4 regions of the Streptomyces sp. NPDC050211 genome follow, and region 4 is predicted to be linked to each of the others. Evidence: riboswitches for the same ligand, from Rfam matches in the RefSeq annotation. Region 4 holds a riboswitch; each other region holds the start of a gene.
The links. A riboswitch is a leader RNA that binds a small molecule or an ion and turns the genes downstream of it on or off. The one in region 4 is predicted to bind cyclic di-AMP.

Region 1 (7,364 bases), on a different contig from region 4:
GCGCGCGCGATCCGTGCGACGTCCGTGTCGCCCGTGACATACGGCGGCATGGTGTAGACGAGGTCGCGGAACGGCCGCAGCCACACGCCCTCGCGCACGGCCGCCGCCGTGGCCGCCCTCATGTCCACCGCGTGGTCGAGCTGGACGACCCCGACGGCGCCGAGGACCCGGACATCACGGACACCCGGGAGCGCCGCGGCCTCGGCCAGCCCCTCCCGCAGGCCCGCCTCGATCCGCTTGACCTCCGCGAGCCAGTCCTGGCCGAGCAGCAGCTCGATCGAGGCGCAGGCCACCGACGCGGCCAGCGGATTGCCCATGAACGTCGGACCGTGCGCCAGCACCGGCACCTCGCCCTGCGAGATGCCCTCGGCCACCCGGGAGGTGCACAGGGTGGCGGCCATCGTCATATAGCCGCCGGTCAGCGCCTTGCCGACGCACATCACATCGGGCGTCACCGCCGCGTGCTCCGCCGCGAACAGCGCGCCCGTCCGCCCGAACCCCGTAGCGATCTCGTCAAACACCAGCAGTACGCCGTACGCGTCGCACGCCTCACGCAGCACCCGCAGATACGCGGGGGAATGGAACCGCATCCCGCCCGCGCCCTGCACCACCGGCTCGACGATCACCGCGGCCAGGTCGTCGGCGTGCCGCTCGATCAGCGCGCGCAGGTGGTCGGCGTACGCCTCGTCGTACTCCGTCGGCGGCGCGTCGGCGAACACCTGGCGCGGGAGCACGCCGGTCCACAGGTCGTGCATCCCGCCCTCGGGGTCACACACCGACATCGGCTGCCAGGTGTCGCCGTGATAGCCGCCGCGCCAGGTCAGCAGGCGCTGCTTCGCCGGGCGGCCGAGCGAACGCCAGTACTGGAGGCACATCTTGACCGCGACCTCGACCGACACCGAACCGGAGTCGGCGAGGAAGACATGTTCCAGGCCGTCGGGCGACATGTCGACAAGGTGCTTCGCGAGCCGTACGGCGGGCTCGTGGGTGAGCCCGCCGAACATCACATGGCTCATCCGGCCGAGTTGCTCGCGCGCGGCCTCGTCGAGTACGGGGTGGCGGTAGCCGTGGATCGCCGACCACCAGGACGACATGCCGTCGATCAACTCGCCCGCGCCGTCCGCGAGTTTCAGCCGGACCCCACTCGCCGACTCCACGACGAGCGGCTCCACCACGCCCGGCATGGGCCCGTACGGATGCCAGACGTGCCGCCGGTCGAGGTCCAGCAGCTCGGGGACGGTCAGGTCAGGCATTGGGCGCGAGATCCGTTCCGGCGCCCCGGCGGCGTACGGCGACGAGGTCCGTACGGGCCTCGTTGACCTGAGGTCCTTCGGCTGCGGAAGCACACGCTCCGCCGCCCTCGTGACATCCGCCGCCCACCCGGTGCTCCGGCAGCGTCACCTGGTCCGAGCCCTCCACCTCGAACCCGGCGTCCGCGATCATCTCCAGGTCCGCCTGGCCTGCCTGGCCCTCGGTGGTCAGATAGTCGCCGAGGAAGATCGAGTTGGCCAGGTGCAGGGCGAGGGGCTGCATCGTGCGCAGATGGACCTCACGGCCGCCCGCGATCCGCACCTCGACGTCCGGGCAGACGAACCGCACCATCGCGAGGATGCGCAGACAGCGCTGCGGGGTGAGGTGCCACTCCTTGGCGAGCGGGGTGCCCTCGACCGGGATCAGGAAGTTGACCGGAACCGAGTCCGGGTCCAGCTCACGCAGCGAGTAGACGACGTCGACCAGGTCCTCGTCCGACTCGCCCATCCCGGCGATCAGGCCCGAGCAGGCGGACAGCCCGGCCGCGTGCGCCTTCTGCACGGTGTCGACGCGGTCGGCGTAGGTGTGGGTGGTGGTGATGTCGCCGTACGTCGCCTCGGAGGTGTTGAGGTTGTGGTTGTAGGCGTCGGCGCCGGCCTCGCGCAGCCGCTCGGCCTGGCCGTCGGAGAGCAGACCGAGACAGGCGCACACCTCGACGCCCTCGTTCTGCTCCTTGATCGCCTTGATGGTGCCCGCGACCCGGTCCACGTCACGGTCGGTGGGACCGCGTCCGGACGCCACCAGACAGACCCGCTTGGCACCTCCGGCCAGCCCGGCGGCCGCCGCCTGGGAGGCCTCGTCGGGCTTGAGCCAGGTGTACTTCAGGATCCCGGTCGTGGAGCCCAGCCGCTGGGAGCAGTAGGAGCAGTCCTCCGGGCACAGGCCGGACTTGAGGTTGACGAGGTAGTTGAGTTTCACCCGTCGGCCGAACCAGTGCCGGCGTACCTTGCCGGCCGCGGCCACCACATCGAGCAGGTCGTCGTCGGAGGTGGCGAGGACGGCCAGTGCTTCCTCGCGGGTCGGCCGCTCGCGCCGAAGCCCCTTGTCCACCAGCGTGTTCAGCAGGTCCATGAGGTCCGATCCTGTCCTACGGAACCGCCCCGGGCCAAGGAGAGATCGGACAACAGAGGCGGTTCGACGTGTGGGTATTGCCACATCCTGGGCGGCTGGCCCGGCGACTACTGTCTGTGCACTGCCTACAAAAGCCCCGGAGGAGTCATGGCGTTCGGCTGGATCGACGAACAGGCGGAGCTGCGCCGCCGCGCCGGACTGGTACGGACCCTGCGGCCCCGCCCCGCCGACTCGCCGCTGCTCGACCTCGCGAGCAACGACTACCTGGGGCTGGCCCGCCACCCCGAGGTCGTCGAGGGGGCCACCTCCGCGGCCCGCACCTGGGGCGGCGGCGCCACCGGCTCCCGCCTGGTCACCGGCACGACCGCGCTCCACGCCGAACTGGAACGCGAGCTGGCGGACTTCTGCGGCTTCGAGGCGGCCCTGGTGTTCTCCTCCGGCTACGCGGCCAACCTCGCCGCGGTCACCGCGCTGGCCCCGCACGGCTCACTGATCGTCTCCGACGCCGGCAACCACGCCTCGCTGATCGACGGCTGCCGGCTGGCCCGCGGCACCACCCAGGTCGTCGCGCACGCCGACCCGGACGCCGTACGCAAGGCACTGCGGACCCACGACGGGCCTGCCGTCGCCGTGTCCGACACGGTCTTCTCGGTCGACGGCGACGCCGCCCCGCTGACGGAGCTCGCGACGGCATGCCGGGAGCACGGCGCCGGTCTGGTCGTCGACGACGCCCACGGTCTCGGCGTCCTGGGCGACGGCGGGCGCGGCGCCCCGCACGCGGCGGGACTCGCGGGCGCGGACGACGTCGTGGTGACGGTCACGCTGTCCAAGTCGCTCGGCAGCCAGGGCGGCGCCGTACTCGGACCCGCCCGGGTCATCGAGCACTTGGTCAACGCGGCCCGCACGTTCATCTTCGACACGGGCCTGGCCCCCGCCGCGGCGGGGGCGGCCCTGGCGGCGCTCAGGCTGCTGCGCCGCGAGCCGGAGCGGGCGGCGCGGGCGCGTGCGGTGGCACGCGAACTCCACACACGCCTGACCGCCGCGGGTCTGGAAGCGGTACGTCCGGACGCCGCGGTCGTCTCCGTGCGCGCGCCGTCCCCTGAGGGCGCCGTGCGGTGGGCGGCCGACTGCCGTACGGCAGGTCTCGCCGTGGGCTGCTTCCGTCCTCCTTCCGTGCCCGACGGCATCTCACGGCTGAGGCTCACCGCCCGAGCGGACCTCTTCGAGGACCAGATCGAGCGCGCTGTGGAAGTGATCGGCGAGACGCGACCATGAGTCGGCGTGACATGGCCGTGCGTCGCGCGAACTGATTCAAAGGGGTCGCGAGGTGCGGGCGATCACCGCAACGCGGCCGTGAATCCCGCCCAGCTCTCGGGGGAGAAGAGCAGCGCGGGTCCGGCCGGGTCCTTGGAGTCGCGTACGGCCAGCAGCCCGGCCCCCGGGCCGGACAGCGGCCGGGCCGTCTCGACGCAGTTGTTCGCTCCCGTGCTGTAGCTGCTGCGCAGCCACTGCACACCGTGCAGTTGAGTACTGGAAGTGACGTTCCGAGGCAGTGCAGACATGGTGCCTCCTTACACGCCGGCACCTATCCCGGCGATGTAGTCCAACGAGTCCTCGGGCGAAAGGGCGTGGAACTGAAGGGTGTTGAAGGCCTCGGTGTAGGCCTGGAGGTCTTCTTTCCGCTCGAGGTAGAGGCTACTCGTCAAGTGGTCGAGAACAACCACATCCAGATCAGAAGTGCTCGAAAATGAGAAGATAACGAAAGGCCCGGTGATACCGATGTGGGCACCGGCCGCGAACGGCAGGACCTGAAGCCGCACTTGGGGGTAGCGAGCCGCCTCGATCAGCCGCTCCAGCTGCCGTGCCATGACGTCCGGCCCGCCGATCTCCCGGTGCAGCACCGCCTCGTCGAGCACCGCGCTCAGCACCAGGGGCGGCCGCGAGCGCAGCACGTCCTGCCTGGCCAGGCGCACTTCCACCAGTGCGTCCAGCCGGTCGTCTGCGTCCTCGTCCAGCCCGCCCACCGCGGCCCGGGTCACCGCCCGCGCGTACTCCGGCGTCTGCAACAGCCCCGGAACGACGGAGGTCTCCAGCGTGCGCATCGCGCTGGCCTGGGATTCCAGGCTGATGAAATCCCGGTACGTCGGCGGCAGCACGCCCCGATACGCATGCCACCAGTGGTGCCGCCCGGCACTGTCGTCCTGTCCCGCCAACACCAGCAGCAACTCCCGTAGTTGAGGATCCGCCACTCCGTAGGCGTCCAGGAGTAACCGCACATCGGCCGGTTTCACCCCGCTCGCGCCGGTCTCGATGCGGCTCACCTTCGACTGGTGCCAGCCCACGAGCCGGGCCGCCTCGCCGCTCGTGAGCCCGGCGCCGGTGCGCAGCGTGCGCAATTCGGCGCCCAGTTTTCGGCGGCGTACCGCGGGACCGTGCTGCATGGGCTCCTCCTTACTCCTTCCGGGCCGCCCAAATACGGTCTGCCGTCGCAGAGTTCACCGCTTCGAGCGACAGATATATGCATATCTTGGTGGATCGCACCCGTGACCGGCCCGGTGATGGCAGTCTGGCGACGAAGCACCAGTCCGGGACCGTACTCGAACCCTCCGCTCCATGTCGGACTGCGGTCCCGTGGGAAAGGGACGACGTCGCCATGGCAGACCATCTGGAAGCATCCGTCACTCTGCCGAGCGATCCCGCCTCGGTCTCCGCAGCCCGCACCTACGTGGTCGGCACCCTGGCGGAATGGGGACTGCCGGCCGACACGGAACTGGCCGACACCATCCGCCTCATCGTCTCGGAACTCGCCACCAACGCCGTACAGCACACGTTCGGGCAGTCACCCACCTTCACGGTGGACCTCGAACTCGACCGTGACGAGCACCTGCGCATCGGAGTCACCGACAGCCATCCGCGTTTTCCCAAACGACTGCCCGCGGCCGTCCAGCAGGACAACGGCCGCGGGCTCGTGATCATCCGTTGGCTGACCGCCGAGTTCGGCGGCAAGCTGAGAATCCGGCCCACCCGGGAGGGCGGCAAAACGGTCTCCATCGAACTGCCGTGGACGGTACCGGCGCGGCCCGTGACGACGACAGCGGTACAGCAGGACCCTTAGAAATCAGGTCCGGTGTGGGATGACGCGGTGGCGGCGCGTCAGGGCGCCGCCACCGCGTCGCTCAGGTCACTTGACCCGGCCGTACCAGACGCTCCTGGTCCAGATCTTCTGCAGCCTTACGACGTCCCCGGTCTTCGGGGAGTGCCAGATCTTTCCCTTCCCGGCGTAGATGCCGACGTGGTACACGTTCGAGCCCGAGTGGAAGAAGACCAGGTCTCCGGCCTTGCGGCTCTTGGCCGAGATGTGGCGCGTCTTGTTGTACTGCTGAGCGGCCGTCCGCGGCAGGCTCTTGCCCGCCTTCTTGTACGAGTACAGCGTCAGCCCCGAGCAGTCGAACCGGCGCGGCCCCGTGGCGCCGTACTTGTACGGCGAGCCCTTCTTGGAAGCCGCGACCTGGAGCGCCTTCGTCGCCGGAGTGGCGGCCGCGGCGTCTGAGGAGAGACCCGGCACCACGACGGAGCCGCCCACGGCGGCCAGGGTGAGGGCCGAGGCCGTACCGGCCCGGGCCATCAGCGACGGGACACGATTGAGCGCAGTCATGCGCAACCCTTCGTCAGCCGCCTGTGAAGGATGACCTGTCGGATTCGGGCTGGCGAAGTTGCCCGGCCGCTGACGCGGCTTCACCCCAAGGGCTGCTCGACCCGGTCATGGCGTGACCGTTCCGGCGACCCGTCGTGCTTGGGTCCTCCACTCCTGCCGATCCACTTCTGTCGACCGGTCATCCGGGCGGCGGCAGGATTCGGCGTCCGCCCGGACCGCCCCGCCGCTGCGGCGGGGGCTTGTCGTCAGACACGGATCTTCACTCACGCGTGAGCGAAATACCCAATGGAATCGGTGATTTGTGGTGTTACTCACCACTCACCCGTTCGGGTGGACACCCCTGTGTTCGGGTGGATGTCGAGGGCGCCACGGACCCCCGGACCAGCGCGAAAACCTCTCATCCGCGCCGGAGGCAAGCGGGTTGCGCAACCCCGTCGGTCGCAAAAAACGACAAACATCTACTCCGAACAGGGGTACGTCATTTGGTCCGTTTGAGCCCCGGTCCGGACGACTCGCCGCGGTGGCGAACGCCCGGACCGGAGGCGGGATTCGTCAACAGTGCGTCAACTGTCGGAGCGCGGCGGCACGATGACACGCGCCGTCCGGCGCTCGCCGTCCAGCACGCGCAGCGCCCGCGTGAGCGTCGGGGCGTGCAACTCGGTCTCGCCCCGCTGGTGCATCAGCGCCAGCGCGTCGCGCAGCTCGGTCGCCTTGGACACCAACGCCTGGGCGGCGCGCAGTCCGCGGTAGGTGTCCCCGTGGTGCGCCGGGTTGATCCGGCCCAGCAGGTCGACCACATCGAGATAACGGTCGATCAACTCGCCCTCGGCGCGCGTGAGGGCGGGAAGCGGCGGGAGTTCGGGTGGGAGCACGGGCCGTCACTTCCCGGTGGGCGGAGCCATGGTGTCCTTGCGGCTGGGGATGATCCGGTCCACCAGCCCGTAGTCCACGGCCTGCTGCGCCGTGAGGATCTTGTCCCGCTCGATGTCGGCGCTCACCTGCTCGCGCGTGCGCCCGGTGTGCCGTACGAGCATCTCCTCCAGGCGGGCCCTGATCCGCATCAACTCCTCGGCGTGGATGGCCAGGTCGCTGGCCTGTCCCTCGATCGGCTCGGGCAGCCCCGGCTGATGGATCACCATGCGCGCTCCCGGCAGCGCGAACCGCTTGCCCGGTGCGCCTGCGGCCAGCAGCACGGCGGCGGACGCGCCCGCCTGGCCGAGGCAGATCGTCTCCACGTCGCAGGTGACGTACTGCAGCGTGTCGTAGATCGCCGACATCGCGCTGAAGGAGCCGCCGGGGGAGTTGATGTAGAGCGAGATGTCCCGGT
Region 2 (7,364 bases), on a different contig from region 4:
CCATCGAGCAGATCGAGGCACGGGGAGTGGCGGCCGTCCGGATCGCCGACGTGGCCACGGCGCTGGGTGTGAGCAACGCGCTGGTGCTCTATCACTTCTCCACCAAGGAGAAGCTCGTCGCCGCGGCCTTCACCCACGCCGCCGAGGCGGACCTCGCACAGCTGCGCCGGCTGCTCGGCCGCCGTACGACAGCGCTGCGCCGGCTTCGGGGCGCCGTGCGCTGGTACGCGCCCACGGGCCAGGCCAAGGGCTGGCGACTGTGGATCGAGGGCTGGGCGGCGGCGCTGCGCGAGCCCGCCCTGCGCGAGGTCACCCGGGACCTCGACAGGGAGTGGAAGGCCGCGATCGCCGAGGTCATCGCCGAAGGAGTGGCCGCGGGCGAGTTCCGCTGCCCGGACCCCAGCGGCGCGGCCCTGCGCCTCACGGCCCTCCTCGACGGACTCGCCGTACAGATGACCGCCTACACCGGAGCGGTGTCACGCGCGCGGGCGCAGGAATGGGTGGACGACGCCCTCGCCCGCGAACTGGGGCTGGAGCGGGAGGCGTTCACGGCGCCGGGGCGGTGAGCCGGGCCGTCCGGCTCACCGCCCCGCTGACGCACAGACTCAAGCCACGGACGCGATCCGCTCCTTGATGTCGTCCGGCGACAGCGTGCCCTTCGCCGTCACATGGTCGCCCGACGACTCCCCGCGCAACCGCCGCCCGATCCACGGCACCAGATACTCGCGCGCCCAGTGGACGTCGTCCCGCCGCACCTCGAGGGTGCCGCGCGGGGGCAGCGGGGGCCAGGGCTGCTCGGGGTCTGCCGGGACTTCCAGGCCGAGGACCTGGCCGGCGCGCAGCGCCACGCGCGTGTGCCCTTCGGCCGAGAGGTGGAGCCGGTCGTCGCCCCAGGCCCGCCGGTCCTGAATGGCTTTCAGGGACCACAGGTCGAGCACCGGGCAGCCGTACCGGTCGGCGATGGCCCGGACATGTCCGTTGTAGGTGGCGATCTTGCCGCGCAGATGCTTCAGCACCGGGACGCCCCGGGTGTCGAAGCCGGTCGTCACCATGACGGTGCCGACGGCCGAGGTGAGCCGGACGATCGCCCGCTCGAAGCGCTCGGCGACCTCGTCGGGGTCGGTTCCGGGCCGGAGGATGTCGTTGCCGCCCGCGCAGAACGAGACCAGGTCCGGGGCGAGTTCGACGGCCCGCGGGAGTTGGTCGGCCACGATCTGGTCGAGGAGTCTGCCGCGCACGGCAAGGTTGGTGTACTCGAAGTCGCCCTCCGGCCGCCGGTCCGCGAGCAGTACCGCGAATCGGTCGGCCCAGCCGACGAACGCCCCGTCGGGGCCGGGGTCGCCGACGCCCTCGGTGAAGCTGTCCCCCACCGCCACGTACGACCCGATCACTGATCTGATGTCATTCTTCGAATCGTCTGCCACGTCGGCCCATGATTCACCTTCGGATGTGAGCTACGCGACCGTAGGAAGGGGTTGACGGACGGTGAGATAAGCCACTCCTAAAGTGTTCGCCAATTCAGGAATACGTCCCGACCGGGATTCCCGCACGGCCGGCACCGAAGGCCGGACCCGGGGATCGGGGTCCGGCCTTCGGTGGCGTGGGGGACGCTTCAGGCGCCGGGTGTCAGCTGACGGAGACACCCTTCGAGCGGAGGTAGGCGACGGGGTCGACGTCCGAGCCGTAGTCCGGGGTGGTGCGGATCTCGAAGTGCAGGTGCGGGCCGGTCGAGTTGCCGGTCGAGCCGGAGAGGCCGATCTGCTGGCCCGCGGTCACGCTCTGGCCGCTGGAGACGGAGAGCGAGGACAGGTGGGCGTACTGCGCGTAGTGGCCGTCGGCCAGCTTGATGACGACCTCGTTGCCGTACGCGCCGCCCCAGCCCGCGGAGACGACCGTGCCCGCACCGACGGCCTTGAGCGGAGTGCCGGTCGGGGCGGCGAAGTCGACGCCGGTGTGGTAGCCGCTGGACCACATGCTGCCCGACATGCGGTACGGGGTACCGATGCTGGCACCGGCCACGGGGAGGGCGAAGCCGCCGGCCGTGCTCGTGGTGTCGGAGGACTGGGTGGTCGCCGTGTTCGAGGACGACTTCGACGAACCCGAAGCGGATGAACCAGATGAATCAGAAGAACCGGACGACTTCGGCGAAGAAGAGGACGATGAAGACGAAGCCGACGAAGAGGACGACGACTTGGAAGAACCGGTCGTGGCCTTCTTGCCGATCGAGAGCTTCAGGCCGGGGTGGATCATCGACGGGTCGGAGCCGACGGCCTCGCGGTTGTCCGCATAGAGCTTCTTCCAGCCACCGCTGACATTCTGCTCGTCGGCGATCTTCGAAAGGTAGTCACCGGCCCGCACCGAATAGGTCCGTACACCCGAGCTCTTCGCGGCGGCGGTCTTCTCCGCGGCCTTCTTTTCGGTCGTCGGAACCGACTGAACGGCCTTTTCCGAAACCGACTTGGCGGGAGCGGCATGCGCTCCGGTGGCCCCGAGGAGCGGGAGGGCGAGCGCGGCGCCACCGGTTCCGGCGACGGCGATGGAGCGAGTGAAGCGCTGGCTCTTGGGACGGCGGTGCTTACCCTTCGCGGGCATGACGAATTCCTCTCCGGCGCCTACGAGGTGAGCTGTCGGGTGCGGACTGGAGATGTCCGGCCGCGCGGTGGCGACTTAACCCCTAGCCGTTCCGGAGACCGGAACAGGCGGTTGTACCTGTGGGTCCCCCGCTCCTGCCGTTCACGGGTGAGTTGAGCGGTCTCCGGGCGGCGGCAGGATTGGGCGTCCGTCCGGATTGGTGGCGAACGTAAGCGACCAAGACGCAAAGGGACAAGCAAGAGGTTCCACGGTTGTGCGTTTCTCTTGATCCCTTGTGAGAAAACCCAGTCACCCTCCGTGAATTCCACCCCGGCCAGTGGATTCAATCCCCTGGAAAACCACGTGAATTACGTGAACATGACGGACAACGCTCGGTCACGAATATGACGCTGCTCACGCAGCTTCACCACAGGACGCTTTATTCCAGAGCGAGTTGGAATGAAGATCCTAATTCGGACAGATCACTCAGATGCGACGCAGGCGGAGAACTGCCGCATCGAGGTCACCACGCAGCCCCGTGCGCAACCCGTGGTGCAGCAAGACCGCACCCCGGTGAACTTCGCCCGTTTCGCGGCATTCATACGACCCTGTCGGGTCGAGGCCGCGCAGTCGCAGCGCCGGAACGGGCTCGCCGTAACGCTGCGCCTCGAGCCAGGCGAGGACGACGGTCTCGTCGCCGAGCACGTACTGCACCGCACTCAGCCCGCCCTGCGGGGGCCGCAGCCGGTAGAGGTCGCCGCGCTGCACGAGGGGCCGGATCTCCTTGTACAGACCCACCCAGTTCCGAGCCTCGGCCAGCTCGTCGTCCGTCCACTCGGTGAGGTCACCGCCGACCCCGAGCACCCCGGCCATGGCGCTCACGAAGCGGAAGCGCAGCGAGCTGACCCGGCCGTTGAGCATGGCGTTCGGGCTGTCGGTGACCCAGGCCGCCATCACGCGCGCGGGGTGGACCTGGCTGAAGCCGTGCTGGATGGCGAGCCGGTCGAGCGGGTCGGTGTTGTCCGAGGTCCACACCTGGTCGGTACGGCCCAGCACGCCGAGGTCGATCCGGCCGCCGCCGCCCGAGCAGGACTCGAAGGCGACGCCGGGGTGCGCGTCCCGCAGCCGGTCCAACAGCCCGTACAGCGCACGCACATGGTCCACCCACAACCGCTGCGGATACGCCTCTCCCGGCCAGCCCGCGTCGGTGAAGCAGCGATTGAAGTCCCACTTCACATAGTCGATCGGGGCACTGGAGAGGAGCGTGTCGAGCTGCTCCCTGAGGTATTCCTGAACGTCCCCGCGGGCGAGGTTCAGTACGAGCTGATTGCGGAATTCCGTCCGCTTGCGCCCGGTTTGGTGCTGCACCCATTCAGGGTGGGCGCGATACAGGTCGCTGTCCGGATTGACCATTTCGGGCTCGACCCAGATGCCGAATTGCATACCGAGACCGTGCACGTGGTCCGCCAGCGGCTTGAGCCCGCCGGGGAAGCGGTCGGGGTTGGGTGTCCAGTCGCCGAGCCCGGCCCGGTCGCTGGTCCGTGCCCCGAACCAGCCGTCGTCGACCACGAACAGCTCCACGCCCATGTCCGCGGCCCGCCGCGCCAGCGCCCGCTGCTGCTCCTCGGAGATCTCGAACTCGGTGGCCTCCCAGGAGTTGAAGAGCACCGGCCGGTCCTCGCCCGCGTCCGGAATGACATACGTCCGCTGGTACGCGTGCCAGGCGCGGCTCGCCCCGCCGTAGCCGCCGTCGCTCCACAGACCGGCGAAGACGGGCGTCGTGAACGACTCGCCCGCCGCCAGCCGCAGCAGGCCCGAGTCGTCGTAGCCGGCGCCGCCGGTGATCTGCACGCGCGCGTCGGCGAGTTGGGCCACAGCGATCCGCCAGGACCCGGACCAGCCGAGCGCGCAGCCGTAGACCTCGCCGCGCTCCTCGGTCGCGTCGGTGTCCAGCGCGACCCAGGGCAGGTGCTGATGTCCGGTATGTCCGCGGCGGCTGCCGATGACCTTCTCACCGTAGGTGAGGTCGGAGCGCACGAGGCGGGACTCCGCGGCCCAGCGGCCGTGCAGCTGGGAGAGCCGCCAGCTGTCGCGGTCGGGCAGGGTCCAGGCCGCGGAGTCGGCCCGCAGCAGCTCGACCTCCGGCCCTTCGTTGTCGAGGGTCACCCAGCGCTCCACCACGTCGTCGCGCATCCGGTAGTGCAGCGTGACGGCCAGGCCGCCGTCGCGGAATCGCAGTCGCAGCGCGTCGCCCTCGGACTCGTACGCCTCGAAGCGCCACTCGGTGCCGCGCCGCTCCTCGGTGCGTACGGAGAGGGCGGGCCGGGCGAAGCGGGGGCCGCCCTCGACGGGGTACTCCTCGCGTCCGTCGAGCGGGGCCTCGAAGGGCCGGTAGTCCGGCAGCGGACGGACGGCGAGGGCCTCGGCGTCGGCGAGCGTGATCCGCGGGCCCCAGTGCAGGTGCAGCAGCTCGTGGCTGTCGGTGAGATGGATGGCGTAACCGCTGGTCGGCCCGGTCAGGAGCCACGTACGGCCGTTCTCGGAAATTTCCAGCATCACGTCTCCACAGTTCCGAACAGGTGCACTCAAGTACCAACATCATCTATGTCCGTGAACCCCGGGACAACGCCTGTGGACAACTCATTGCCCCAGGAATCCATGTCGTATGGTCGAGTGCGTGCCCGTCGACGAGCCGCGCCGACGAAGCCGACTGGGAGGGGAGCCCCCGTGACGCAGCAGATCCCGTCGACCGAGCCGGAGCTGGCCCGCGTGCGCAACTTCCGTGACGTGGGCGGACTGCCGACCGTGGACGGACGACGGGTGCGACAGGGCGTGCTGTACCGCAGCGGGCATCTCGCGCACGCGACCGAGGAGGACGCGGCGTTCCTCGGCTCGCTCGGCCTGCACACGATCTTCGACTTCCGCAACGCGGCCGACCAGAAGCTGGAGGGCCCGGACGTCGAGCTGCCCGGCGTGCGGAATGTGAACCTCCCGCTGACCGACCCGGCGGACGGCGCCGAGTTCTGGAAGATGGTCCGCGACGGCGACATCGACCAGCTGCGCACGATCCTCGCCGACGGCAAGGCCGCGCAGCGGATGATCACCTCGTACCGCACGATCATCAAGGAGCGCACCGCCGAGCACTCCCGCGTGCTGCACGCGCTCGCCGAGGACAGCCTCCCCGCCCTGATGCACTGCGCGGCCGGCAAGGACCGCGCCGGGCTCTCCATAGCCGTGACGCTGCTCGCCCTGGGCGTCGAGCGCGAGGCGATCGTGGCGGACTACCTGGAGTCGAACGCCAAGCACCGCCGCTACAAGGTCCACCGCAGCAGCAGTTCGGCCTCCGCCTACTCCCCCGAGGTCATGGAACTGCTCAGCCCTCTCTTCGACGCCCGCGCCGAATACCTCACCGCGGCCTTCGAGACCATCGAGGCCACCTGGGGCGGCGTCGACGCCTACCTGGCACAGGGCCTCGGAGTCACCCCCGAGACCCGCGAGCGGCTGCGCGAGCGCCTCCTCGACTGAGGGCGCACGTCAACTGAGGATGTACGGCTACTGCTTCGCCCCCAGCTCGAACAGCAGGTAGATGAAGCCCGCGAACACGTGCCCCACCGCGAGGTAGATGATCAGGCGCACCCACAGGGCGCGCGGGAACTTCTCCTCCATGTCGCTCATGGCATGACTCCCGGGTCGGGGCCCAGGCACAGTGCGGCCGTCGGGCTCTGCAGCAGGGTGTGGACGAACAGCAGCTCCAGCCCGTCGCGGTCCTCCGCGGCGATCCGATGCGGGGTCAGCGAGTCGAAGTGCGCGCTGTCGCCGGGCGCGAGCAGATGCGTGGTGTCCCCGAGGCGCAGCCGCAGCCGCCCCTGAAGCACATAGAGCCACTCCTCACCGGGGTGCACACGCACGATGTCGCCCTGGGAGCGGCACGGCACACGCAGGCGCAGGGCCTGCATGCCGCGGCCGGGCGCCCCGGCCTGGCGGTACGTCCAGCCGCCCGCCGCGGTCGGTTCCATGTCCGCGGCGCGTACGACGGCGTCCCGGTCGGCGACCGTCTCGCCGAGCAGCTCGGACACCGTCGTACCGTAGATGCGGGCCAGGGCGAGCAGCATCGGCAGCGAGGGCTGGCGCTGTCCGGTCTCCAGCCGGGAGAGATGGGCGGGCGACAGCCCGGCGGCGCCCGCCGCGGCCTCCAGGGTGAGGGCGGCACGGCGCCGCAGGGCTCTCAGCTGCGGCGCCACGGCGGGCAGGTCGGGAGAGCTCATGCCCTCCATTCAGCCGGAGGCTTGCCCGCAGGGCAAATTTCTTGCCTCACAGGCAAAAGCGCCCCTAGCGGTTGGCCACCGCCTGCTTGACCAGCGTCTTCCCGAAGTCCCACATCAGACCGCCCCCGCTGTGGGCGTCGTCCATCACGGCCGTGAAGGCCTCGACGAACCGGTCCACCTCCCGCTCGCCGACGATCAGCGGCGGGATCAGCTTGATCACCTCCAGGTGGTCGCCGGAGACCTGGGTGAGGATCCGGTGCCGCTGGAGCAGTGGCACGACCACCATCTGCGCGAACAGGCCCTTGCGGGCCGCCTGCAGCATCGTCCAGCGGCTGCGCAGCTTCAGCGAGCTGGGCCTGCCGAACTCGATGCCGATCATCAGGCCCCGGCCGCGTACGTCGGCGAGCAGTTCGTACTTGTCGACCAGGGCCGCGAGCCGGGACCTGAGCAGGTCTCCGGTGGCACGGGCGTTGGCGACGATCTGCTCGTTCTCCATGACGGACAGGACGGCCAGGCCCGCTGCCATGG
Region 3 (7,364 bases), on a different contig from region 4:
CGTCCTCGTCGTCCTCGCCGCCGCCGACCGGGACCCGGAGCGGTTCGCCGACCCCGACGTCCTCGACCTCGGCCGCCGTGACAACCAGCACCTCGGATACGGCCACGGCATCCACTACTGCCTCGGCGCCCCGCTCGCCCGCCTGGAAGGCCAGACCGCCCTCGCCACCCTCCTCACCCGCCTCCCCGACCTGCGACTCGCGATGGATCCGACCGACCTGAGATGGCGCGGCGGACTCATCATGCGCGGCCTACGCACACTGCCGGTCGAGTTCACGCCGCGGGTCTGATGGCCTGCTGGTCGAGTGCGCGCCGCGGGTCTGCTGGTCTGCCGGTCGAGTGCGCGCCGCGGGTCTGCTGGTCTGCTGGTCGAGTGCGCGCCGCGGGTCTGCTGGTCTGCTGGTCGAGTGCGCGCCGCGGGTCTGCTGGTCTGCTGGTCGAGTGCGCGCCGCGGGTCTGCTGGTCTGCCGGTCGAGTGCGCGCCACCGGTCTGATGGCCTGCCGGTCGCGTTCACCTCGACCGGCTGGTGACTTGCCCGTCGAGTTCGCGCCACCTGGCCAACTCGCCTCACCTGCGCAAAGGTGACACGCACTCACGTCTGTGATCTTCACGTGATCTACGCGGCATTAACTTGTGACAAGTGAGGGGCTGCCTATACGTTCACGGATCAGCGCGGCCCCCCAGCCTCACCCGCCGCGCCGGTCCCTGCTGTCTCGCGAAAGGCCCCCGCATGCTCTCCGGGAACGGTCGTCACCGTCGCCCCCGTCAGGCCCCGGCCCTGCTCGTCGCGGCCGGAGTGACCGGCTCCGCCATCGCCATCCCCCTCCTCGGTGCGAGCGGCGCGAGCGCGGCCGACGGCAGCACCTGGGACAAGGTCGCGGAGTGTGAGAGCGGCGGCGCCTGGAGCGCCAACAGCGGCAACGGGTTCTTCGGCGGACTGCAGTTGCCCCAGGAGGACTGGGAGCGGTACGGCGGCCTCGACTACGCCCCGAGTGCCGACCAGGCCAGCCGTTCCCAGCAGATAGCCGTCGCCGAGAAGATCCTCGCGGACCAGGGCGCCGGCGCGTGGCCCGCATGCGGACTGCTCCACGGCCTCGGTGAGGACTCCCGCTCGGCGAACGTCGACACGGGCCTGGAGGGCGAGGCATCGGCCGAACCGTCCACGTCGCCCGACGCTTCCTCCGACTCATCTGACTCACCCGGTTTGTCCGACTCGCCTGAGTCGTCCTCGTCTTCGGAGTCTTCGGAGTCGTCCCCCTCGGCTTCCCCTTCCTCGTCCTCTCCTTCGCCGTCCTCCCCGTCTCCGTCTGACGAGCCGTCGGATACGACGGACAACCCGGCCAAGTCGGACACATTCGTCGAATCCAGCCCGAGTGCCTCCACGGGTTCCGCCGAGGATGACGATACGGACAAGTCAGGCCAGAGTGGCGGCTCTTCGTACCTTACGGACACCGGCACCGGAACCGGCAAACATCGGGGCGTCAGCGCGGACGAGGCCGAGAGTGAGGTGCGCGCCGACACCGCCGGCCGTCACGCCTCCTACAGCGTCCGCGCCGGGGACACTCTCACGACGATCGCCGACTCCCTTGAGGTGAGCGGCGGATGGCGTGCGCTCTACACCGAGAACCAGGGAACCATCGGTACCGACCCGGACCTCATCATCCCCGGTCAGACCCTCGAAGTCGGTGTCGAAACGGGCGAAAACCAGCGGTAGTTGACTCCCTGTTTAGCGCTGAATGTCCGGTTCGGTGAAAGTGTGGGATGAGTCTCAGAAGCCCTGATCGTCTTTGAAATTCCGCGGATCGCGTGTCTACGGTCATCACCGCTCGCCAACACGAGCCCCGGCTGCCACAACGCCGAATCCTGCCAGTGGCCGCACGGGAACAGTCGTCGCTTAACAGCGCCGTAGGCAGGAGCGGGGGACCCAAGGTAAGTGCCGCGCCCGTCAGTTGACCGAGCGGCTTGGGGTGAAGCCGTGCCCCGTACGAGACCAGAGCCTCGTACGAGACATGGCCGGGCAACTCAACCGGCCCGAACCCGACAGCTCACCTCGCAGGCGTCGGTGAGGGGATCAACCATGCTGTTTTCCGGCAAGGGCAAGCACCGCCGTCCGTCCAAGGCCACTCGGGCCATCGCCATCGCCGGTGTCACCGGTGCCGCCGTCGCCGCCCCGCTGATGGCGGCCGGCAACGCCTCCGCCGCCACCGCCTCCGAGTGGGACGCCGTCGCCCAGTGCGAGTCCGGCGGCAACTGGTCCATCAGCACCGGCAACGGCTACTACGGCGGTCTGCAGTTCTCCGCCTCCACCTGGGCCGCGTACGGCGGCACGCAGTACGCCGCCACCGCCAACCAGGCCTCCAAGGCCCAGCAGATCGAGATAGCCGAGAAGGTCCTCGCGGGCCAGGGCAAGGGTGCCTGGCCGAACTGCGGCACCGGCCTGTCGAGCGCCTCGTACAACGGTTCCTCGTCGAACCAGAGCAGCGAGAGCACCACGCGCTCCAGCGAGGAGCAGTCGGCCTCCCGCTCCGCCGAGCGCCCCGCGCCCGAGCAGAGCACCAAGAAGACCGTCACCACCCCGACCGGCAAGAAGGTCAAGAAGGGCGACGGCGAGTACAAGGTCGTCAAGGGCGACACCCTCAGCACCATCGCCGAGGAGCACGACGTCAAGGGCGGCTGGGCGAAGGTGTTCGAGCTCAACAAGGACATCGTCTCGGACGCCGACCTCATCTACCCGGGTCAGCAGCTGCACCTCAAGTGATCTTGCCTCCGCAGGCAGGACACAGTTGAACCACAGCTCCCTCACATCCGTGGTCCTCATGGTGAAGGCCTCGTGAGGGTCCCCCCGTCCCCACGGGCTCCCCGTCCCCGGTGCGTCATTCCCCCGTACGCACCGGGGCGGGGCTTTTTTCTGCCCCGCTTCTGCCCCGCGTCCGGCTCACTTCTGACACACTTTTTGTTCCGTTCAGAAACAATTTGCTCTCGGTTCTGTCCATCGGGTGGGTGACCCGGTGGCCGATCGCCCGGAGCCGGTTAGGCTCATCTCGCAGAGCCGCTGCGGTCCTGCTAAACCGCGTCACATCCACGAAGGAGATGCTCGTGCCGTCCATCGACGTCGTCGTAGCCCGGGAAATCCTGGACTCCCGAGGCAACCCCACGGTCGAGGTCGAGGTCGGCCTCGACGACGGCAGCACGGGTCGTGCCGCCGTTCCGTCCGGTGCGTCCACCGGCGCCTTCGAGGCCATCGAGCTGCGTGACGGCGACCCCAACCGCTACATGGGCAAGGGCGTCGAGAAGGCCGTCCTCGCCGTCATCGAGCAGATCGGCCCGGAGCTGGTCGGCTACGACGCCACCGAGCAGCGCCTGATCGACCAGGCGATGTTCGACCTGGACGCCACCGACAACAAGGGCTCGCTCGGCGCCAACGCCATCCTCGGCGTCTCCCTCGCCGTCGCCCACGCCGCCTCCGAGGCCAGCGACCTCCCGCTCTTCCGCTACCTGGGCGGCCCGAACGCGCACCTGCTGCCGGTGCCGATGATGAACATCCTGAACGGCGGCTCGCACGCCGACTCCAACGTGGACATCCAGGAGTTCATGATCGCCCCCATCGGCGCGGAGACCTTCTCCGAGGCCCTGCGCTGGGGCGCCGAGGTCTACCACACCCTCAAGAAGGTGCTGAAGACCAAGGGCCTGTCCACCGGCCTCGGCGACGAGGGCGGCTTCGCCCCGAACCTGGAGTCCAACCGCGCCGCCCTCGACCTCATCATCGAGGCCATCAAGCAGGCCGGTTACGTCCCCGGCGAGCAGATCGCGCTCGCGCTCGACGTCGCCGCGTCCGAGTTCTACAAGGACGGCGTCTACGAGTTCGAGGGCAAGTCCCGCTCGGCCGCCGAGATGACGGAGTACTACGAGGAGCTCGTCTCCGCGTACCCGCTCGTCTCCATCGAGGACCCGCTGTACGAGGACGACTGGGCCGGCTGGAACGTCATCACCGAGAAGCTGGGCGACAAGGTCCAGATCGTCGGCGACGACCTCTTCGTCACCAACCCGGAGCGCCTGGCCCGCGGCATCGAGGAGGGCTCCGCGAACGCCCTGCTGGTCAAGGTCAACCAGATCGGCTCGCTGACCGAGACCCTGGACGCCGTCGAGATGGCCCAGCGCAACGGCTTCAAGTGCATGATGTCCCACCGCTCCGGCGAGACCGAGGACGTCACCATCGCCGACCTCGCCGTCGCCGTGAACTGCGGTCAGATCAAGACCGGCGCCCCGGCCCGCTCGGACCGCGTCGCCAAGTACAACCAGCTGCTGCGCATCGAGGAGATCCTCGACGACGCGGCGGTTTACGCCGGTCGTAGCGCCTTCCCGCGCTTCAAGGACTGACACAGGCCGCAGCGCAGCGTCGTACGTACGTCCCCGTACTCGGTCCCGTACCGTGTGCGGGGACGTACGCACGTATGAAGGGGAGGCGGGTCATGGCGGTCAAGGACCGGGACCGATTCTCCACCGCGACCAGGATCCGGCTGCTCGGCGAGCAGACGGCGGCCCGCGTCTACCGGTCCCAGACCAAACGCCAGGCCCGCCGCTCCCGGCTGACCGGCCGCGCGGCGCTGCTGGCACTCGTCCTGTGCTCGCTGGTCGTGGCGCTCGCCTATCCGATAAGGCAGTACGTCTCCCAGCGCGCCGAGATCGCCGATCTCGAGCAGCAGAAGCAGCAGGCCCAGCAGCGGGTCGAGCAGCTGCGGGACCTCAAGGCGCGCTGGCAGGACGACGCGTACGCCCAGCAGCAGATCCGGCGGCGGCTGCACTATGTGATGCCGGGGGAGACCGGGTTCATCGTGGTCGACCCGCACGCGGCGAAGCAGTCGCGCGCCGACACCGGGGCGGCGGACCGCCCCTGGTACCTGAACGTCTGGGACGGGGTCGACAAGTCCGACGCCTCCGCCCAGTGAACTGACAGAGAGAATGTCGTACGAGGATGCAAACGCCCCCGCCGTCCACTCCGCGCACCGAGCCCACCGACGCGGACGTCGAGGCCTTCAAGCAGCAGCTCGGGCGTCCGCCGCGCGGGCTGCGTGCCATCGCGCACCGGTGCCCGTGCGGGCAGCCGGACGTCGTGGAGACGGCGCCGCGACTGCCCGACGGGACGCCCTTCCCGACGCTGTACTACCTGACGTGCCCCAAGGCCGCGTCGGCGATCGGCACGCTCGAGGCGAACGGCGTCATGAAGGAGATGACGGCGCGTCTGGAGACCGACCCGGAGCTGGCCGCCGCGTATCGCTCCGCGCACGAGGACTACATCCGGCGCCGGGACGAGATCGATGAGCTCAAGGGCTTTCCGAGCGCGGGCGGTATGCCGGACCGGGTGAAGTGTCTGCATGTGCTGGTCGCGCACTCGCTGGCCGCGGGGCCCGGCGTCAATCCGCTCGGCGACGAGGCCATCGAGATGCTGCCGGAGTGGTGGCGCAAGGGGGCGTGTGTGACGGCGCCGAAGGAGGACGAGCAGTGACCCGCCGCGTCGCCGCCATCGACTGCGGTACCAACTCCATCCGGCTGCTCGTCGCCGACGTGGACCCTCAGAGCGGTCAACTCGTCGATCTGGACCGACGTATGACGATCGTGCGGCTCGGGCAAGGCGTGGACCGGACCGGGCGGCTCGCGCCTGAGGCGTTGGAGCGGACGTTCGCGGCGTGCCGGGAGTACGCGGCGGTCATCAAGGAGCACGGGGCGGAGCGGCTGCGGTTCGTGGCCACCTCGGCTTCGCGGGACGCCGAGAACCGGGACGAGTTCGTGCGGGGGGTGCTGGACATTCTCGGGGTGGAGCCCGAGGTGATCTCGGGCGATCAGGAGGCGGAGTTCTCGTTCACGGGGGCGACGAAGGAACTGGCGGGGAGCGATCACCTCGACAAGCCGTACCTCGTGGTGGACATCGGGGGCGGCTCCACCGAGTTCGTCGTGGGCGAGGAGCATGTGCGCGCCGCGCGCTCCGTGGACGTCGGCTGTGTGCGGATGACGGAGCGGCACCTCGTACGCGATGGCGTCGTGTCCGACCCGCCGAGCGAGCAGCAGATCGCTGCCATGCGCGCCGACATCGACGCCGCCCTCGACCTCGCCGAGCAGACGGTTCCGCTGCGCGAGGCGCGCACGCTGGTCGGCCTGGCCGGATCGGTCACCACGGTCTCCGCCATCGCGCAGGACCTGCCCGAGTACGACCCCGCCGCCATCCACCACTCCCGCGTCTCGCACGACCGGGTCCGGGAGATCACCGAACGGCTCCTGCACTCCACCCACGCCGAGCGCGCGGCCATCCCCTCCATGCATCCGGGGCGCGTGGACGTGATCGGTGCGGGCGCCCTCGTACTCCTGTCGATCATGGAGCGGATCGGCGCCGAGGAAGTCGTCGTGAGCGAGCACGACATCCTCGACGGCATCGCCTTCAAGGTGGCAGAAGACCCCGGCTCCTCATAGAGAGGAACCGGGGCCGTCGCCGCAGCCCGGGCGGGCTGTCCGTCAGTTGCAGAGTAGGACGATGAGGCCGCTGCACCCCCCATCGTCGCCATGGCCGCCACCCTTGGCCGGAGTGGCCTTTACGGCGGCGTGAGTGGCGGGTGTCGCGGCGGCGGATGCGGTCGTCACCGCGCCCATCGCAAGAGCGATACCCAGGACCGCGCTGACTGCGCCTATTCGCGAAGTGGCCTTCTTGGCCAGCTGTGAAGTGCTCATGCGGGCACGCTATGCACACTTCTGTCCAATATCGCGCGGAGCGTGGCTGACGGGTGAACGACACGCACCGGTGGCGTAGCTCTCGTTTATTACTCATCGGTAGCCATCGGCTGAGCAGGCCGGATAACGTATGAGCGCATCCGAGGGGCGTGACACGCCGCTCCGCGGCACCCCGCCGGAAAAGTTCGTGAAGTTCTTCACAAGGAATTCTGCCCTGTTGAGCGACGAACGGGCCCCGGTTGGTCCTTCCGGGTGGTCCGAGGGCCTGTGGACGTGCTCGGGAGTGCGTGACGGAGACGTTGCGCGAGGGTGTCGCGGAGGGTGTTTCGAGGGGCTCACGCGGGCCCCGGCGGAGCGGAGAGGCAGCTCACGCGGCATTGACAACGGGTCGACCGGTACGGTGGTTCCACCCGGTCGGCATGACCTGTGTCACGCGGGCCGCGCAGAATAACACACCCTCTGCCGGAGCTTGTGAAGGGGCGCACGAGCCACCCCCCTGGGGCAGGTGGATACTCGATGGCATGAGCACCACGGAGCGTCCCAGGATCCTCGTAGTAGGCGGTGGGTACGTAGGCCTGTACGCAGCTCGGCGCATTCAGAAGAAGATGCGCTACGGCGAGGCGACCGTCACGGTCGTCGACCCCCGG
Region 4 (7,364 bases):
TCGGTGAAGTCGCCCGAGGTGAGGTCCAGTTGGAGACCTCCAACGGCCCCATCGAGATCGGCATCCGGGAGGGCACGGCCGCCTGGCTCGACGTCAGCTCCACCCACGGGCAGGTACGCACCAGGCTCGCCGCGTCCGAGGCCCCGGAGCAGGCCGAGGACACCGTCAAGGTCCGCGCACGGACCAACTGGGGCAACATCGACGTCCTCCGCGCCAAGTCCTGAGCGCTTCATCCTCAGCACGCCTCATCCTCAACACGCTCATCCCCACCCCACTTCAGCCTTCAAAGGGAGGGCCCCATGCCTTCATCTGTCATGCCCACGTCCAGGCGTGGCGGCGACGGTCCGCAGTCGCCCGCCGCCGTCTCCACCGTCGGTCTGCGCAAGTCGTACGGCGACAAGACCGTTCTCGACGGCATCGACCTGCGCATCCCGGCCGGTTCCGTGTTCGCGCTGCTCGGGCCGAACGGCGCCGGGAAGACCACCGCCGTCAAGATCCTGTCCACGCTCATCACCGCCGACGGCGGGCAGGCCCAGGTCGCGGGTCACGACATCGCCGCCGAACCACAGGCCGTGCGCGGCGCGATCGGTGTCACCGGGCAGTTCTCGGCCGTGGACGGGCTGATCACCGGTGAGGAGAACATGCTCCTCATGGCGGATCTGCACCACCTGTCCAGGTCCGAGGGGCGGCGGGTCGCCGCCGAGCTGCTGGAACGCTTCGACCTGGTGGAGGCGGCCAAGAAGCCCGCGCAGAGCTACTCCGGCGGTATGAAGCGGCGGCTCGACATCGCCATGACGCTGGTCGGCAACCCGCGGATCATCTTCCTCGACGAGCCGACCACGGGCCTTGACCCCCGCTCCCGCCACAACATGTGGGGCATCATCCGCGAACTCGTCTCCGACGGGGTGACCGTCTTCCTCACCACCCAGTACCTGGAAGAAGCCGACGAACTCGCCGACCGCATCGCCGTGCTGAACGACGGCAAGATCGCCGCCGAGGGAAGCGCCGACGAGCTCAAGCGGCTCATCCCCGGCGGACACATCCGCCTCCGCTTCACCGACCCGGCCGCCTACCAGTTCGCCGCCACAGCACTGCGCGAAGTGACGCGCGACGACGAATCCCTCGCCCTGCACATCCCCAGTGACGGCAGCCAGCGCGAACTGCGCTCCCTCCTCGACTGGTTGGACTCCGTCGGCGTCGAGGCGGATGAGCTGACCGTGCACACCCCCGACCTCGACGACGTCTTCTTCGCCCTCACCGGCAGCGGCGCCACCGTCCCCAACCAGCCCAAGGAGGCTGTCCGATGAGCACCCCCCTGGCTCCCGCCCGCCCGACCCGGATCTCCCTCGCCGTGCGCGACTCCTCCACGATGCTGCGGCGCAACCTGCTGCACGCGCGCCGCTACCCGTCGCTCACCCTGAACCTGCTGCTCACGCCGGTCATGCTCCTGCTGCTCTTCGTCTATATCTTCGGCGAGACGATGAGCGCGGGGATCGGAGGCGGCGGGGCGGACAGGTCCGAGTACATCGCCTATCTCGTGCCCGGCGTCCTGATGATGACCGTCGGCTCCACCGCGGTCGGCACCGCCGTGTCCGTCGCCATGGACATGAACGAGGGCATCATCGCCCGCTTCCGCACGATGGCGATCCACCGCGGCTCGGTGCTCATCGGGCGTGTTCTCGGCAGCGTGCTGCAGGCGATCATGAGCGTGGTCTTCGTCGGCGCCGTCGGCGTGGCCATCGGCTTCCGCTCCACCGATGCCACGGCCCTGGAGTGGCTCGCGGCATTCGCCCTGCTCACGCTGTTCACGCTGGCGCTCACCTGGATCGCGGTCGGGATGGGACTGGTCAGCCCGAACGCCGAGGCGGCCAGCAACAACGCCCTGCCGTTGGTCTTCCTCCCGCTCATCTCCAGCACCTTCGTCCCGATCGACGCGATGCCGGGCTGGTTCCAGCCGATCGCCGAGTACCAGCCGTTCACCCCGGCCATCGAGACCCTGCGTGGTCTGCTGCTCGGCAGCGAGATCGGCCACAACGGGTGGCTCGCGATCGCCTGGTGCCTTGCCCTCACCGCACTCGGCTACCGCTGGTCCAAGTCGGTGTTCAACCGCGACCCGAAGTAGCCGCGAAGTAGCTGACCCGAAGCAAGGGGGCCATCCCCCTCCGGCCCCCTTCTCCCGCTCCCTTACGCCAACGCCGTCAACCCCGGCCCGAAAAGGATCAGCAGGGGCAGCAACGGCACCAGCGCGGCCGTCGTCGTAGCGATGATCCTGCGGCGGCGGCCAAGCCGTGGGCGGGGCTCAAGGAGCCGGTCCACGCGCTCGCCGAGCAGGCGGTGGCTGGATGCGCAGGAGAGGACGCCCCGGTGCTGGTTGAGTTCGATCAACGCGAGTGCGGTGGTCAGGTGGCCGCACCGGCGGGACGCCGTGTCGTCGGCGGCGAGTTCGACCAGGCGGTGGGTCTGGTCGCAGAAGTGGTCGAAGAGCGGGATGCGGGGGAACCCGGTGGCGAGGGCGGTGGACAGGTGCAGCAGCCAGTCGTGGTGGGCGCGGGCGTGGTCGCGTTCGTGGGTGAGGACGGCATCGAGCTGGTGGTCGGTCAGCCGGTGCAGGGCGCCGGTGGTGACGACCAGTTGGGGCGGGCTGCCGGGCATCCACCAGGCGTCGGGGTACTCGTCCTCGAGGACCAGGAGCGGACCGCGCGCTGCGGCCCCCAGCCCGGCCGGCAACTCGGGGGCGCGTTCGCGCAGATGCGCTCGGGTCTGGCCGCGGCGCCTGCGCGCCTCCACCAGCTCACGGGCGAGCATCGCCGTCGTCCAGGCGGCCCCGCAGGCCAGTAGCAGGGTGAGGGCCGCGGCCCAGGCCGGGGCCGTGGACAGGTCGTACGCGGCGGTCACCGACGGCGGCGCCGGGGCGAAGACCCGGTCGCGGACGGTGTGGAAGACGGCGGCCGTGCCCAGCACGAGCGCCGTCAGACAGCACAGCAGCACCGTGGCGACCAGGCACTGCCACACCCATAGCCCCACCACAGGTTCCCGCTCCGGCCACACCGCCCGGGTCAGCGCACGCGGGACCGGCACGGCGGCCGTGAGGGCGACGACGCTCAGCAGGAGCAGGCAGACGGTCATGCCAGGGTCTCCGGATCCTGGTCGGGAAGGCTGCACTTCGGGAGGGGGTGCGGCTACGGGGCATCCCGCCCGCCGTAAGTATGACGGCGATGACCGCCCGAGTCATGGGACAAGCACGACCCGATGCCCGCGCCCGCCCCTCCGTCACCCCCCGCGTCAGCCCTCCCCCTCAGCTCCCCGCCACGACCCGCCCCACAACCTCCCCCACCCCGACCCGCACCCCGTCCGCCCCCGGCGCCCAGGCCGACAGCGTCACCACGTCCCCGTCCTCCAGGAACGTCCGCTTGCCGTCGGGGAGTTCCAGGGCGTCGCGGCCGTTCCAGGTCAGTTCCAGGAGGGAGCCGCGTTCGTGTTCGGCCGGGCCGCTGACCGTGCCGGAGCCGTAGAGATCGCCGGTGCGCAGGGAGGCGCCGTTGACGGTCATGTGGGCCAGTTGCTGGGCGGCGGTCCAGTACATGGTGGAGAAGGGCGGCTCGGAGATCACATGGCCGTTGACGGCGACCGAGATGCGCAGGTCGTAGCCGCCGGGCTCCACGTCGGACGCGGTGTCGTCCAGATAGGGGAGCAACGCGTGCGTCCGCTCCGGCGGCGCCACCCGCGCCTCCTCCAGCGCGTCCAGCGGTGTGATCCACGCCGACACCGACGTGGCGAAGGACTTGCCGAGGAACGGGCCGAGGGGGACGTACTCCCAGGCCTGGATGTCGCGTGCGGACCAGTCGTTGAGGAGGCAGAGGCCGAAGACGTGGTCCCGGAAGTCGCCGAGCCCCACCGGCCGGCCCATCGGCGACGGCGTGCCCACCACGAAGCCGACCTCCGCCTCGATGTCCAGGCGGACGGAGGGGCCGAAGACGGGCGCCGGGTCGGCGGGGGACTTGCGCTGCCCTGACGGTCGTACGACATCCGTGCCCGACACGACCACCGTGCCGGAGCGGCCGTGGTAACCGATCGGCAGATGCTTCCAGTTGGGGGTCAGGGAGTCGGGGGCGTCGGGGCGGAAGATGCGGCCGACGTTCCGGGCGTGGTTCTCGGAGGCGTAGAAGTCGACGTAGTCCGCGACCTCGAAGGGGAGATGCAGGGTCACCGAGGACAGGGGGTGGAACAGCGGCGCGACTGTCTCCCGGTGGGACGGCACCGTCAGCCACGCCGTCAGCGCGCGCCGTACGTCCGACCAGGTGGTGCGGCCCGCGGCCAGCAGCGGGTTGAGGGTGGGCCGGGCGAGCAGGGGGGCGTACGGCGAGCCGAGCGCGTGCGCCGCCGCGCCCGCGTCGAGGACGTGGTCGCCGAGCCGGACCCCGACCCTCCGCTCCGTGGAACCGGCGGGGGAGAAGACACCGTACGGAAGGTTGTGCGGGCCGAAGGGGTCGCCCTCGGGGACATCGAAGGGGGGCATGGGTGCTGCCTCGCTCTCGTGCGGTCCGTATGCCAGGTGTGTCATGTGGTCGCGGCACACGTTACGGGGGCGAGGCCTGCTGCGGCAGCCGCAGGTCAGCGACGTGACCGAAGCCGTTCCGGACGGCGGCGGTGGCGTCTCGGAGGTGCCTTCGGGAAGGAGACGTCACGGCGTCACGGTGTCAGCCGGTCCGGGGGTGTCCCGAGGGAGTGAAACGGGGGCTCTGCGGCCCAAGTCGCCGTAGGAGGCGTCCTGTTCGCGTCGAGTCGGTCGGGCTTTCTGTCCGTATTCTCTGATCATGGCCGCACCCATCGCATATTCACTCATCGCCACTGACCTGGACGGCACCCTGCTCCGGGGCGACGACACGCTCTCCGACCGGTCGCTCGCCGCGCTTGCGCAGGTGACGGCGTTCGGCGCCCGGCACTTGGTGGTGACGGGGCGGCCGGCCCCGAGGGTGCGGCCGTTGCTCGACATCCTCGGCAGCGGGGGGCTCGCGGTGTGCGGACAGGGCGCGCAGGTGTACGACGCCGGCGCGGACCGTCTGCTGTGGTCCGTCACGCTGGACCGGGAGCTGGCCGAGACCGCGCTCGGCAAGATCGAGGCGGAGATCGGGCAGGTGTACGCCGCCGTCGACCAGGACGGCGTCGACGGGCTCACGCTCATCGAACCGGGGTATCTGATGCCCCACCCGACCCTGCCCGCCGTACGCGTGGGGCGCCGCGACGACCTGTGGTGCGCGCCCATCAGCAAGGTGCTGCTGCGTCATCCGGCCCTGTCCGACGACGAGTTGGCGGCGACGGCGCGCTCGGTGGTGGGTTCACTCGCGACGGTCACCATGTCGGGGCCCGGGACCGTCGAACTCCAGCCATGCGGGGTGACCAAGGCGACCGGTCTCGCGCTGGCCGCCGAGTATCTGGGGCTGGGACCCGGGCAGACCATCGCCTTCGGGGACATGCCCAACGACATCCCCATGTTCGACTGGGCGGCGCACGGCGTCGCCATGGCCAACGCCCATCCCGAACTCAAGGCGATGGCCGACGAGATCACCCTGTCGAACGAGGACGACGGCATCGCGGTCGTCCTCGAACGTCTCTGCCCGACGGGGTAGTCCTCAGTACGCGCCGAAGACGTTGTCGATCGAGCCGTACCGCTGGAACGCGTAGTTGCAGGCGGCGGTGATGTTCGCGACCGGGTCGTACGGGTTGAACGCGGTGCCGGCCACGTGGTAGGCCTCGAAGGTCGGGTCGATGACCTGGAGGAGGCCCTTCGACGGGGTGCCCGCGGCGGCGTTGGAGTCCCAGTTGTTGATGGCGGCCGGGTTGCCCGAGGACTCCCGCATGATGTTGCGGTAGATGCCGTCGTACGACCCGGGGATGCCGTTCTGCGCCATCACCTGGAGGGACGCCCGGATCCAGCCGTCGAGCGTGTCGGCGTAGCCCAGCGAGGTGGCGGTGGCCACGGTCGGGGTGGCGGCCGAGGCGCTGGTCGCGCCGATGACCGGCAGCGCGAGGACGGCGACGCCGGTGCCGGCGACGGCGATGGCGCGGGTGATGCGGGCGGTTCTGGTACGACGGTGCTTACCGGCTGCGGCCATGGCGAAGTTCCTCTCCGGCGCCTGCGAGGTGAGCTGTCGGGTTCGGGCTGGGAGGTGCCCGGCCACACCCCACGGGCATGACTTCACCCCGAGCCGTCCCGGCGCGGCGTCCGGTCCGGCGGCTTTCCTGGGTCCCCCGCTCCTGCCGTGCGGTGAGTCGGTCAATGGGTCGTTCGGGCGGTGGCAGGATTCGGCGTCCGCCCGACAGGCCGGGAACGTATGCGAGAGCACATGTCCGAAACAAGTACCGGATTCACACATCGCACCTATTGACCTTGGTGTGGGGCGAATGTGCTGCTTGATCCTTTGCACTCGCCAAGCTCAACTGGCCATGACGGAAGGCGGATCGGCGAGTGCCTGTGTGTTTTCTGTACAGGTTGGGACGTGAGTCACATCACGCATGTCCGCAAGCGCGGCAAAACGGGCAATCATGCCAAGAGGGCTTTATTAACCGGCCGTTCGCGGGATGCGCTTCTCCCAGGTCCGATGGAAGAGGACCTGGCCGCCCTCCGTGCAGATCACCTCGTCGGAGGTGGTGAAGTGGTCCCCGTCACAGGTGATCTCCGAGCGGGTGCGGACCGTGGTGTCCCAGCCCTGTTCCGGGCGGTGCAGCCGGATCGACCAGTCCGAGCGGGTGCGGGCCGACAGTGGATCCGTCTCGTCGATCGTGTACGTCTCCAGCGCGTCCTCGGTGCACTCCAGTCCGTCGGGGTACACGCGCGTGCCGCCGTACCGCGGGTCGACCTCAAGGCGCCACGCGCCCCGCGCGACGTCCCGCACCACCAGGCGCTCGGGGCGCGGTTCGTCGAGCGTGGCGGGGAAGTTGACGCCCAGCGGCTCGGCCTGCTCGGGCTCCTCGAAACGGATATTCCGGTCGAATTCGCGCTTCCGTACGGGCAGTTCCAGGAAGCTGCCCGCCGGGTCCAGGGTGAAGCCCGCCGCCGAGTCGGGCTGCGGCCAGATCCATGGCCAGTACGCGGAGGAGACGGCAAGCCGGATGCGGTGACCGGGCGGGAAGGCGTGGCCGATGGCGTTCAGCTCGAAGGTCACCTCTTCGGTGGTGCCCGGCGTCCACGGCACGGTTCGGTCGCGGCCCGCTCGTGCCGAGAGGTTCAGGGCTCCGCGCGTGACCAGGGTCGACGAGCCGTCCGGTGCTATGTCACATACCCTCGCCACGATCTGCCCCCGCGGCACCTGAGCAGTCACCCGCAGCCCCACCCGCGCCCGCCCCAGCACCCACGTCTCCTCGGC

Region 1: linked by a shared signal. The riboswitch ahead of AB0I98_RS44875 (C40 family peptidase) and the one ahead of AB0I98_RS03150 (transglycosylase SLT domain-containing protein) in region 4 are both predicted to bind cyclic di-AMP.
Region 2: linked by a shared signal. The riboswitch ahead of AB0I98_RS22630 (LysM peptidoglycan-binding domain-containing M23 family metallopeptidase) and the one ahead of AB0I98_RS03150 (transglycosylase SLT domain-containing protein) in region 4 are both predicted to bind cyclic di-AMP.
Region 3: linked by a shared signal. The riboswitch ahead of AB0I98_RS22925 (transglycosylase family protein) and the one ahead of AB0I98_RS03150 (transglycosylase SLT domain-containing protein) in region 4 are both predicted to bind cyclic di-AMP.

What each region holds. Positions count from the first base shown of each region.
Region 1 covers NZ_JBFALC010000090.1:5,709-13,072, reverse strand. The annotation lists gene AB0I98_RS44905 (adenosylmethionine--8-amino-7-oxononanoate transaminase) at 1-1,253, opposite strand, end outside; gene bioB (biotin synthase BioB) at 1,246-2,382, opposite strand; gene AB0I98_RS44895 (8-amino-7-oxononanoate synthase) at 2,530-3,657, shown strand; gene AB0I98_RS44890 (DUF397 domain-containing protein) at 3,720-3,944, opposite strand; gene AB0I98_RS44885 (helix-turn-helix transcriptional regulator) at 3,954-4,823, opposite strand; gene AB0I98_RS44880 (ATP-binding protein) at 5,036-5,497, shown strand; gene AB0I98_RS44875 (C40 family peptidase) at 5,564-6,037, opposite strand; cyclic di-AMP (ydaO/yuaA leader) riboswitch at 6,041-6,252, opposite strand; gene AB0I98_RS44870 (hypothetical protein) at 6,601-6,909, opposite strand; gene AB0I98_RS44865 (ATP-dependent Clp protease proteolytic subunit) at 6,916-7,364, opposite strand, start outside.
Region 2 covers NZ_JBFALC010000022.1:88,156-95,519, reverse strand. The annotation lists gene AB0I98_RS22640 (TetR family transcriptional regulator C-terminal domain-containing protein) at 1-566, shown strand, start outside; gene AB0I98_RS22635 (SGNH/GDSL hydrolase family protein) at 606-1,391, opposite strand; gene AB0I98_RS22630 (LysM peptidoglycan-binding domain-containing M23 family metallopeptidase) at 1,627-2,592, opposite strand; cyclic di-AMP (ydaO/yuaA leader) riboswitch at 2,597-2,761, opposite strand; gene AB0I98_RS22625 (alpha-galactosidase) at 3,058-5,127, opposite strand; gene AB0I98_RS22620 (tyrosine-protein phosphatase) at 5,299-6,096, shown strand; gene AB0I98_RS22615 (DUF6126 family protein) at 6,124-6,246, opposite strand; gene AB0I98_RS22610 (XRE family transcriptional regulator) at 6,243-6,836, opposite strand; gene AB0I98_RS22605 (aspartate aminotransferase family protein) at 6,901-7,364, opposite strand, start outside.
Region 3 covers NZ_JBFALC010000023.1:16,243-23,606, forward strand. The annotation lists gene AB0I98_RS22915 (cytochrome P450) at 1-289, shown strand, start outside; gene AB0I98_RS22920 (transglycosylase family protein) at 731-1,714, shown strand; cyclic di-AMP (ydaO/yuaA leader) riboswitch at 1,892-2,074, shown strand; gene AB0I98_RS22925 (transglycosylase family protein) at 2,078-2,758, shown strand; gene eno (phosphopyruvate hydratase) at 3,091-4,377, shown strand; gene AB0I98_RS22935 (septum formation initiator family protein) at 4,470-4,946, shown strand; gene AB0I98_RS22940 (DUF501 domain-containing protein) at 4,973-5,503, shown strand; gene AB0I98_RS22945 (Ppx/GppA phosphatase family protein) at 5,500-6,462, shown strand; gene AB0I98_RS22950 (hypothetical protein) at 6,505-6,717, opposite strand; gene AB0I98_RS22955 (NAD(P)/FAD-dependent oxidoreductase) at 7,239-7,364, shown strand, end outside.
Region 4 covers NZ_JBFALC010000002.1:251,812-259,175, reverse strand. The annotation lists gene AB0I98_RS03180 (DUF4097 family beta strand repeat-containing protein) at 1-224, shown strand, start outside; gene AB0I98_RS03175 (ATP-binding cassette domain-containing protein) at 300-1,307, shown strand; gene AB0I98_RS03170 (ABC transporter permease) at 1,304-2,122, shown strand; gene AB0I98_RS03165 (M56 family metallopeptidase) at 2,185-3,126, opposite strand; gene fahA (fumarylacetoacetase) at 3,296-4,516, opposite strand; gene AB0I98_RS03155 (HAD family hydrolase) at 4,815-5,627, shown strand; gene AB0I98_RS03150 (transglycosylase SLT domain-containing protein) at 5,631-6,113, opposite strand; cyclic di-AMP (ydaO/yuaA leader) riboswitch at 6,119-6,286, opposite strand; gene AB0I98_RS03145 (CocE/NonD family hydrolase) at 6,561-7,364, opposite strand, start outside.